2 regions of the Mesorhizobium sp. WSM4310 genome follow, and region 2 is predicted to be linked to the other one. Evidence: riboswitches for the same ligand, from Rfam matches in the RefSeq annotation. Region 2 holds a riboswitch; the other holds the start of a gene.

Region 1 (4,206 bases), on a different contig from region 2:
TTTCACGGCATCGGCCGGGCTGACGCGCGGCGCCCTCTACCACCATTTCGGCGACAAAAAGGGACTGCTGGAGGCGGTTATCGCCGAAATCGACGGCGAGATGGCTGCTCGGGTCAATGAGGTCGCGTCGAGAGCGCCGACCCGCTGGCAGCATTTCGTCGACGAGTGCACGACCTATATCGAAATGGCGCTGGAGCCGGAAATCCAGCGCATTATGTTCCGCGACGGTCCGGCCGTACTGGGCGATCCCGCGCAATGGTCGAATGCCAATGCCTGCGTCGGTTCAATGACCGATCATCTGACCGCGCTGCAGGGGGAAGGGGTGGTCGTCCCGGGCGTCGACCCCGAGACCGCCGCGCGGCTGATCAACGGGGCGAGCAGCCAGGCGGCGCAGCGGATCGCCAATTCGAACGACCCCGAAGCGACGTCGAAGATCGTGGTTGCGGCGTTCAAGCAATTGCTCGAAGGACTGCTCAGAAAACCAGCGTCGAAACAGAGCTAAATCCCCGTTGCGCACCGCTGTCCACCGCTCATGATTGACAATCCTCGGGGTGAGCGCATCCTTCCCAGCCATCTCTGAGGGGAGATTCGGGCATGTGGGATTTCGATATCGGCAGGTCGGTGTCCATCATGATGCGGACCTGGCCTTTCATTGTCTTTCGCATGATCGTCTATTTCGGCATCACGCTTGCCTATATCGTGGCGACCGGCACGGGAGCGTCGGTCGGCTATGGCGTCGGCCATATCTCCACGGATCCCGACGGGCCGATGTCCTTTGCCCTGTGGGGCGGCGTGGTCGGCTTCGGCGTGGTTTCGATCGCCGTCTATTGGATCCGCGAATATATCCTCTACGTCGTCAAGGCCGGCCATATCGCCGTGATGGTCCATCTGATCGACGGCCGGGATGTCCCCGACGGCCAGAACCAGATCGCCTATGCCAGGCAGGTCGTGACCGAGCGTTTCGCCGAGGCCAACATCCTTTTCGTCGTCGACCAGCTGGTCAAGGGCGCCATCCGCGCCATCACCGGCCTGCTCGGCGGCATCGCTGCTTTCCTGCCCATTCCGGGCCTGAGCGGTCTGGTCTCCTTCATCAACACGGTGATCCGCCTGTCGCTCACCTATGTCGACGAGATCATCCTCGGCTACAACATCCGCATCAACTCGTCCTCACCCTTCGAGACGGCGCGGCAAGGCGTCGTGCTCTACGCCCAGAACGGCAAGACCATGGTCAAGAACGCCGTCTGGCTGGCGGTCATCATGTGGGGCGTGTCTTTCGTCATCTTCCTGCTGATGCTGGCTCCGGCCAGCGCCGTTCTCTTCATCATGCCCGGACAACTCGCCGGCTGGGCCTTCGTGCTTGCCATCGTCTTTGCCTGGGCCTTCAAGGCGGCCTTCATCGAGCCCTTCGCCATCGCTTGCCTGATGCAGGTCTATTTCAAGACCATCGCCGGCCAGGTGCCCGATCCGGCCTGGGATATCAGGCTGGCCGAGGCGTCGTCGAAGTTCAGGGAGCTGAAGGACAAGGCGCTGGCCTCCTTTGGTGGCTCGCGCTGGGGCACGGCCGGCGCGACGAACTGATCGGCTGGGCAGGTCGTCGCCGGCGCGACATCGGAGGCGTTGAGGCGGGCCACGGTCGATTTCAGTGGCGCCTCGCCTTGCCCGCAAAAAGTCTCGCTCATGATCAGGTCGGGCAGCGGCAGCCGCCGGCCCCAGCCATGCGTTTCCAGGTCTGGTTTGGATGCGAACTCGGAAACCCGGCCGACGCAGAGATAGGCGACGGGCGTCACATGCTCGGGAATGGCCAGCAGGCTCTTCAACGCTTGCGGCTCGATGATGCTGACCCAGCCGACGCCGACGCCTTCGGCACGCGCGGCCAGCCAGAAATTCTGCACCGCGCAGACCGTGCTGTAGAGATCCATTTCCGGATTGTGCCAGCGGCCCAGTGGCGAGCCTTGCGAGCGCCGACGGTCACAGGTGATGCAGATGTTGAGGGCGCTTTCGCAGATACCTTCGAGCTTCAGCTTGCGGTAGAGCGCCTGTCGTTCCTCCTCGATTTCAGGCAGTTCCTGTTCGCGCGCGGCCAGGAACAGGTCGCGCACCTCTGCCCGTCGCGCGGCGTCGCGGATGACGATGAAATTCCATGGCTGCATAAAGCCGACCGATGGCGCGTGATGGGCGGCAAGCAGAAGCCGCGCCAACACCTCGTCGTCGAGCGCGTCGGGCAGGAAATGGCTGCGCACGTCGCGCCGCGTGAACATGGCGCGATAGACCGCGTCGCGCGCCATCTGGTCAAATCCGTCGCCCCCAGGAGCGGTCATGTGTTCCGGCATCGCTCGTCCCCTTGCGATTGCAATAGTTCCACACCGTCAGAGCGCACTTTGTGCATCCAACTGGACGCAGTTTGCTCTGATGCCAGCCGCCTGACCATGCGGATGACGATGCCTGCCAGGCCGGTCTTCTGGCTCGGGATCAACCCGCGTCCGGTGCCTTCCCGTCATCGACAGTGGCAGTTACCGGCGCGGTCCCCCTCACAGCGTTGGGCACGCCACGGAATTCAACCGTGTTCCCGATTCTCCCGCTCGCGGCGGGCACCAGGCAGTGGCGCGACCTTACGCCGAAGCCTCGGCCGCGCCAATCCCCGCAGCGGCGCCAATGGACGCAGGCGCGATTTTCCCCAGTGATCGAGCCGCAATGCATGGCCATCGCGGCGCCGCGGCACTAGATAGGGAGCATGACAACCCGTCTCTACACGCACCCGATCTTCCTCGAACACATCACGCCGCCCGGCCACCCCGAGCGGCCGGACCGCTTGCGCGCCATCGAGCGCGTGCTCGACGACGAGGCTTTTGCCGCGCTCGATCGTGCCAAGGCGCCGGAGGGCGACGAGGCCACCATCCTCTACGCGCACCCCGCCGATTTCGTCGCCCGTGTGCGTGCCGCCATTCCCGAGGAGGGTATTGCCCGCATCGATGCCGACACCACCGCCAGCCCGAAGAGCTGGCAGGCGGTGATCGCCGCGATCGGCGCCGCCAACGCCGCCGTCGACGACGTCTTTGCAGGCCGCGCCGACAATGTCTTCGTCGCCGCAAGGCCGCCCGGCCACCATGCCGAAAAGACCACCGCGATGGGCTTCTGCTTCTTCAACACGGCGGCGATCGCCGCGCGCTATGCGCAGAAGAAGCATGGCGCCGAGCGCGTCGCCGTCGTCGACTGGGATGTGCATCACGGCAACGGCACGCAGGACATTTTCTGGGACGATCCCTCGGTTCTCTATTGCTCGACGCACCAGATGCCGCTTTATCCCGGCACTGGCGCGAAGACCGAGACCGGCGCCGGCAACATCGTCAACGCGCCCTTGGCGCCGCAGACCGGCAGCGAGGTGTTTCGCGATGCCTTCCTGTCGCGGGTGCTGCCGTCGCTCGACAATTTCGCGCCTGACCTGATCATCATCTCGGCCGGTTTCGACGCGCATCACCGCGATCCGCTGGCCGAGATCAACCTGACCGAGGACGATTTCGACTGGGCGACCGGCCAGCTGATGCAGCGCGCCGCGCGCCACAGCGGCAACCGGCTCGTCAGCCTGCTTGAGGGCGGTTACGATCTGCAGGGACTGGCATTTTCGGTCGCCGCCCATGTCGGGCGACTGATGAAAGGATGAATGATGGCTGGTGAAACCAACGAAGACGTCAAGGCGATGAGCTTCGAGCAGGCACTCGACGCGCTGGAGAAGATCGTCGATGATCTGGAGCGTGGCGACGTGCCGCTCGACCAGTCGATCAAGATCTACGAGCGCGGCGAGGCGCTGAAGGCGCATTGCGACCGGCTGCTGAAGGCCGCCGAGGACAAGGTCGAGAAGATCAGGCTGTCGCGCGACGGCAAGCCGGTCGGAACAGAACCGCTCGACGCGGACTGAGGCACGGAGCAGCCTTTCCGGTTTTTGGACACGATCATGGTTGAGAATTAAGCTCGTCCCGATTGAAACGGCTCCAGGACAAGAGGAGATACGGAAGCGATGTGCAGAAACATCAAGACCCTGTTCAATTTTGACCCGCCCGCAACCAATGACGAAGTGCGCGACGCAGCCCTTCAGTTCGTCCGCAAGCTGAGCGGAACGACACGGCCGTCGAAACAGAACCAGCATGCGTTCGATCATGCGGTCGAAGCCATCGCGGCATCGGCGCGTGAACTCCTCGATTCGCTTGAAAC
Region 2 (4,206 bases):
AGGAAGGCCACCTCCAGATCGAAGATGATGAACAGGATCGACACCAGGTAGAAGCGGATGTCGAATTTCATGCGGGCATCGTCGAACGAGTTGAAACCGCACTCGTAGGCGGAAAGCTTTTCGGGATCGGGATTGCGGTAGGCCACCAGGAACGGTGCGGCCAGCAGCGCCAGGCCGACGACCAGCGCCACGCCGATGAACAGGACGATGGGCAGGTACGAACTGAGAAGTGCGTTCATGCAGCGGCTTTCCGTTGGCGCCAATCCACTTTGATTACAGCACCGGACCTTAATGCGGAAGCGTGACAGATTAACCGCTGAACCGTTTTAAGGGGCCTATGCTGCAACGCGGCGAGGGTTAGCGCAGCACTTCCAGCGAAGCAAGTCAAACCTTGTTCAAAACGCCGACCTGGACGGCATATCCGGAGAAACTGGTCCGATCCGCTCCTGTTTGATTTCCTTCGCCTTCTACTCCACTTTTCTCTCCTGACAGGGTTGCCGCAAAAACCCTGCTAGCATGGGCTGGAATCACCCGCCGGACCTCGGTCGAAACGCCCTTAGAGTGACAGCTGCATGAAGGAAAAGATCTCGCTTGCCGCCGCCCGGCGTATTGCGCTCGCCGCACAGGGATTTCTCGATCCCCGCCCAAATGGCACACCCGATCGCCGCCACTTTGCCCGTGTGCTCTCCCGCACCGGCCTGCTGCAGATCGATTCCGTCAGCGCGGTGGTGCGCGCGCATTACATGCCGCACTATTCGCGGCTCGGCCCCTATCCGCTCGCGCTGCTCGACAATGCCGCGGTGACGCGCAAGCGCACGGTCTTCGAATACTGGGCGCATGAGGCCTCGTTCCTGCCGGTCGAGACCTACCCGCTGATGCGCTGGCGCATGCAACGCGCCGAGCAGGGCGACGAGATGTATCTGGGCCTGGCCAAATGGGGCCGCGAGCATGCCGCGTACATAGAAGAGATCTACCGCGAGGTCGTCGCGCGCGGCCCGATCGCGGCTTCGGCGCTGGAAGGCCAGAAAGGTTCGGGCGGCTGGTGGGGCTGGAGCCATGCCAAGCACGCCTTCGAATGGCTGTTCTGGGCCGGCCGCATCACCACGGCGCACCGCCGCGGCTTCGAGCGCTTCTATGATCTGCCCGAGCGCGTGCTGCCGCAGGCGATCCTCGATCTGCCGGTGCCGGCCGCCGAGGACGCGCACCGCGAATTGCTGCGCATTTCCGCCCGCGCCCACGGGGTGGCGACATCAGGCGATTTGCGCGACTATTTTCGGCTGTCGCCGGCCGACATGAAAGGCCGGCTGGAGGAACTGGTCGAGTTGGGTGAACTGCTGCCGGTGCGCGTCGAAGGCTGGGACAAGCCGGCCTACCTTCATAAGGACGCCCGCCTGCCCCGGAAGATCGAGGCCCGCGCCCTGCTGGCGCCGTTCGACCCGGTCGTCTTCGAGCGCTCGCGCTCGGAGCGGCTGTTCGATTTCCACTACCGCATCGAGATCTATACGCCCGCCGAGAAGCGCCAATACGGCTACTACGTCCTGCCTTTCCTGCTCGGCGACAGGATCGTCGCGCGTGTCGACCTCAAGGCCGACCGGCCAGCCAGCGTCCTGCGCGTCCACGCCGCCTACGCCGAGCCCAAGGCACCGCCCGAGACCGCCGCGCAGCTCTCCGAGGAACTGAAGCAGATGCAAGGCTGGCTCGGCCTTGAACGCATGGAAGTGACGCCTGCCGGCGATTTGGGCCTGGCGCTTGCCGACATCGCCATGTCGTAGCCGTGCGTTGACACCGCTGCCTGCAAAAGCCTAAATCCGCTCCAGACGGTCCCTTGCCCGCAACGGCAGGGGCTAAGAGGGAATGCGGTGAGAGGTGAAAAATCTCAAATCCGCGGCTGTCCCCGCAACTGTAAGCGACGAGCCAAGGCCGAAAGCCACTGGGATGTTCCCGGGAAGGCGGCACCCAAGGCGATAACCCGCGAGCCAGGAGACCTGCCGTCTGCGACAAAAGAATCCGATCGCCCGGCGGGTTTCCGGGCAAGGAGCCCGGTTTTTTGGACCAGAACGGCAGTTTTTCGGCTGGCACAGAGGACAATTCGTCCGCCGACGGCGAAGCCTTGGCCGGCGTCACGGTGATCGTCTGCGCCTCGTGCCGCGACGAGACTGGCTCCGACGCCCATCCCCGCGCCGGCGAACTCTTGGCTGACGACACACGCCGCGCCGCATCTGATGGAAACATCCGCATCCACACGGTCGAATGTCTCGGCAATTGCAAGCGCCGGCTGAGCGCCGCGATCCTGCGAAACGGCTGCTGGAGCTACGTCTTCGGCGACCTGACCGTGACCAGCGGCGCCGACCTCGTCGCCGGCGCCAAACTCTTCGCCACCTCGACGGACGGCCTCATTCCATGGCGCGACCGGCCTGCTTCCCTCAAGTGCGGCCTCGTTGCCCGCATTCCTCCCCTCGACCTGTTGAAGGACTGATCATGAGCGCTTCCGTCACCCGCGTCCCCTGTACCGTCGTCACCGGCTTCCTCGGCGCCGGCAAGACGACGCTGGTCCGCCATCTCCTGGAGAACGCCGGCGGCAAGCGCATTGCGATCATCGTCAACGAGTTCGGCGACATCGGCATCGACGGCGAGATTTTGAAGGGCTGCGGCATCGACACCTGCCCGGAGGAAAACATCGTCGAACTGGCCAATGGCTGCATCTGCTGCACCGTGGCCGACGATTTCGTGCCCGCGCTCGACCAGATCCTGTCGCTGACGCCGAAGGTCGATCACATCCTGATCGAGACTTCGGGCCTCGCCCTGCCCAAGCCGCTGGTCCAGGCGTTCCAGTGGCCGACGGTGAAGAGCCGCGTGACCGTCGACGGCGTGATCGCTGTGGTCGATGGTCCCGCACTGGCCGAAGGCCGTGTCGCCAACGACATGGACGCCTTGCAGGCGCAGCGTGCGCAAGATGACAGCCTCGATCATGACGACCCGGTCGAGGAACTGTTCGAGGACCAGATCGCCTGCGCCGACCTGATCATCCTGTCGAAAAGCGATCTGATGAACGCCGCCGGCTCGGCCCGCGCCAACGCCATCATCGGCGAACACTCCGCCCGTGCCGTGAAGATCGTGCCGACCTCGCATGGCGAGGTCGATCCCTCCGTGCTGCTCGGACTTGGTCTCGCCGTCGAGGACGACATCGAGAACCGCAAGTCGCATCATGACGGCGCCTTCGACCACGAGCATGACGACTTCGACACCTTCATCGTCGACATTCCCTCGATCGCCAATCCGGACGAACTGGCACAGCGCGTGGCCGCCGCCGCCGAACAGGAAAACGTGCTGCGCGTGAAAGGCTTCGTCGAGGTCGGCGGCAAGCCGATGCGGCTCTTGCTGCAGGCCGTCGGCCCGCGCGTCAATCATTACTACGACCGCGCCTGGACCGCCGAGGACGACCGCCGTTCGCGCCTGGTCGTCATCGGCCTCAAGGGGCTGAACCGCCCGGCAATCGAGCGTATACTCGCCGGCTGATTTCAGACACGGGCCGCGATGCATATCCTCACCACGACCTCCGCCTCGCTCGACGATCTCGCCGAGCCGGTCGATCTGCGGCAGACGCCGGCGGATATCGTGGCCCTGTCCTTCACCGACAGCGATCTCGCGGGACTGGCGGCCGCCTGGAAGGCGGATGCCGCCCGCCTGCCCTCGATGCGGCTGGCGGCCCTGCGCGACCTGCGCCACCCGATGTCCGTCGACCTCTGGATCGACAGCGTCGCCCGCCACGCCAAGATCATCCTGGTGCGTATCCTCGGCGGCTACGACTGGTGGCGCTATGGCTGCGACCAGCTGGCCTCGATCGCCCGCGAGCGCGGCATCAAGCTGGCGCTGCTGCCGGGCGAAAGCCATGACGAGGATATCAGGCTGATCGAAGCCTCGACGCTGCAGCGCCGGGAATTGGACGCGCTGCTCGGCTATTTCCGCGAGGGCGGCCCGGCCAATATGGGCGCGCTGGTGCAAAGGCTGGCCAGACTGGCTGGACAGAATGCGGCCGTTGTTGAGCCGGTGGCGGTGCCGAAGGCCGGCTACTACGAGCCAGGCCGCGGCGTCGTCCCCCTCCCCCTCGAGGGCGAGGGAAAGGTCGTGCCCATTCTCTTCTACCGCTCGATGCTTCTCGCCGCCGACGTCGCTCCGATCGACGCGCTTTTTGAAGCGCTGAGCGCG

What was found. A riboswitch is a leader RNA that binds a small molecule or an ion and turns the genes downstream of it on or off. The one in region 2 is predicted to bind cobalamin.
Region 1: it holds a riboswitch for cobalamin, as region 2 does, so the genes downstream of both, bluB (5,6-dimethylbenzimidazole synthase) here and FJV80_RS05450 (DUF1636 family protein) in region 2, are expected to answer to the same signal.

The regions. Positions count from the first base shown of each region.
Region 1 covers NZ_VFTA01000001.1:349,262-353,467, forward strand. Annotated here, with positions in the region: gene FJV80_RS01660 (TetR/AcrR family transcriptional regulator) at 1-502, shown strand, start outside; gene FJV80_RS01665 (hypothetical protein) at 595-1,578, shown strand; partial or broken gene bluB (5,6-dimethylbenzimidazole synthase) at 1,752-2,330, opposite strand; cobalamin riboswitch at 2,431-2,611, opposite strand; gene FJV80_RS01675 (histone deacetylase family protein) at 2,732-3,658, shown strand; gene FJV80_RS01680 (exodeoxyribonuclease VII small subunit) at 3,662-3,913, shown strand; gene FJV80_RS01685 (DUF2277 domain-containing protein) at 4,013-4,206, shown strand, end outside.
Region 2 covers NZ_VFTA01000003.1:118,359-122,564, forward strand. Annotated here, with positions in the region: gene FJV80_RS05440 (NADH-quinone oxidoreductase subunit A) at 1-239, opposite strand, end outside; gene FJV80_RS05445 (winged helix-turn-helix domain-containing protein) at 573-1,772, shown strand; cobalamin riboswitch at 1,802-2,008, shown strand; gene FJV80_RS05450 (DUF1636 family protein) at 2,048-2,476, shown strand; gene cobW (cobalamin biosynthesis protein CobW) at 2,479-3,516, shown strand; partial or broken gene cobN (cobaltochelatase subunit CobN) at 3,535-4,206, shown strand, end outside.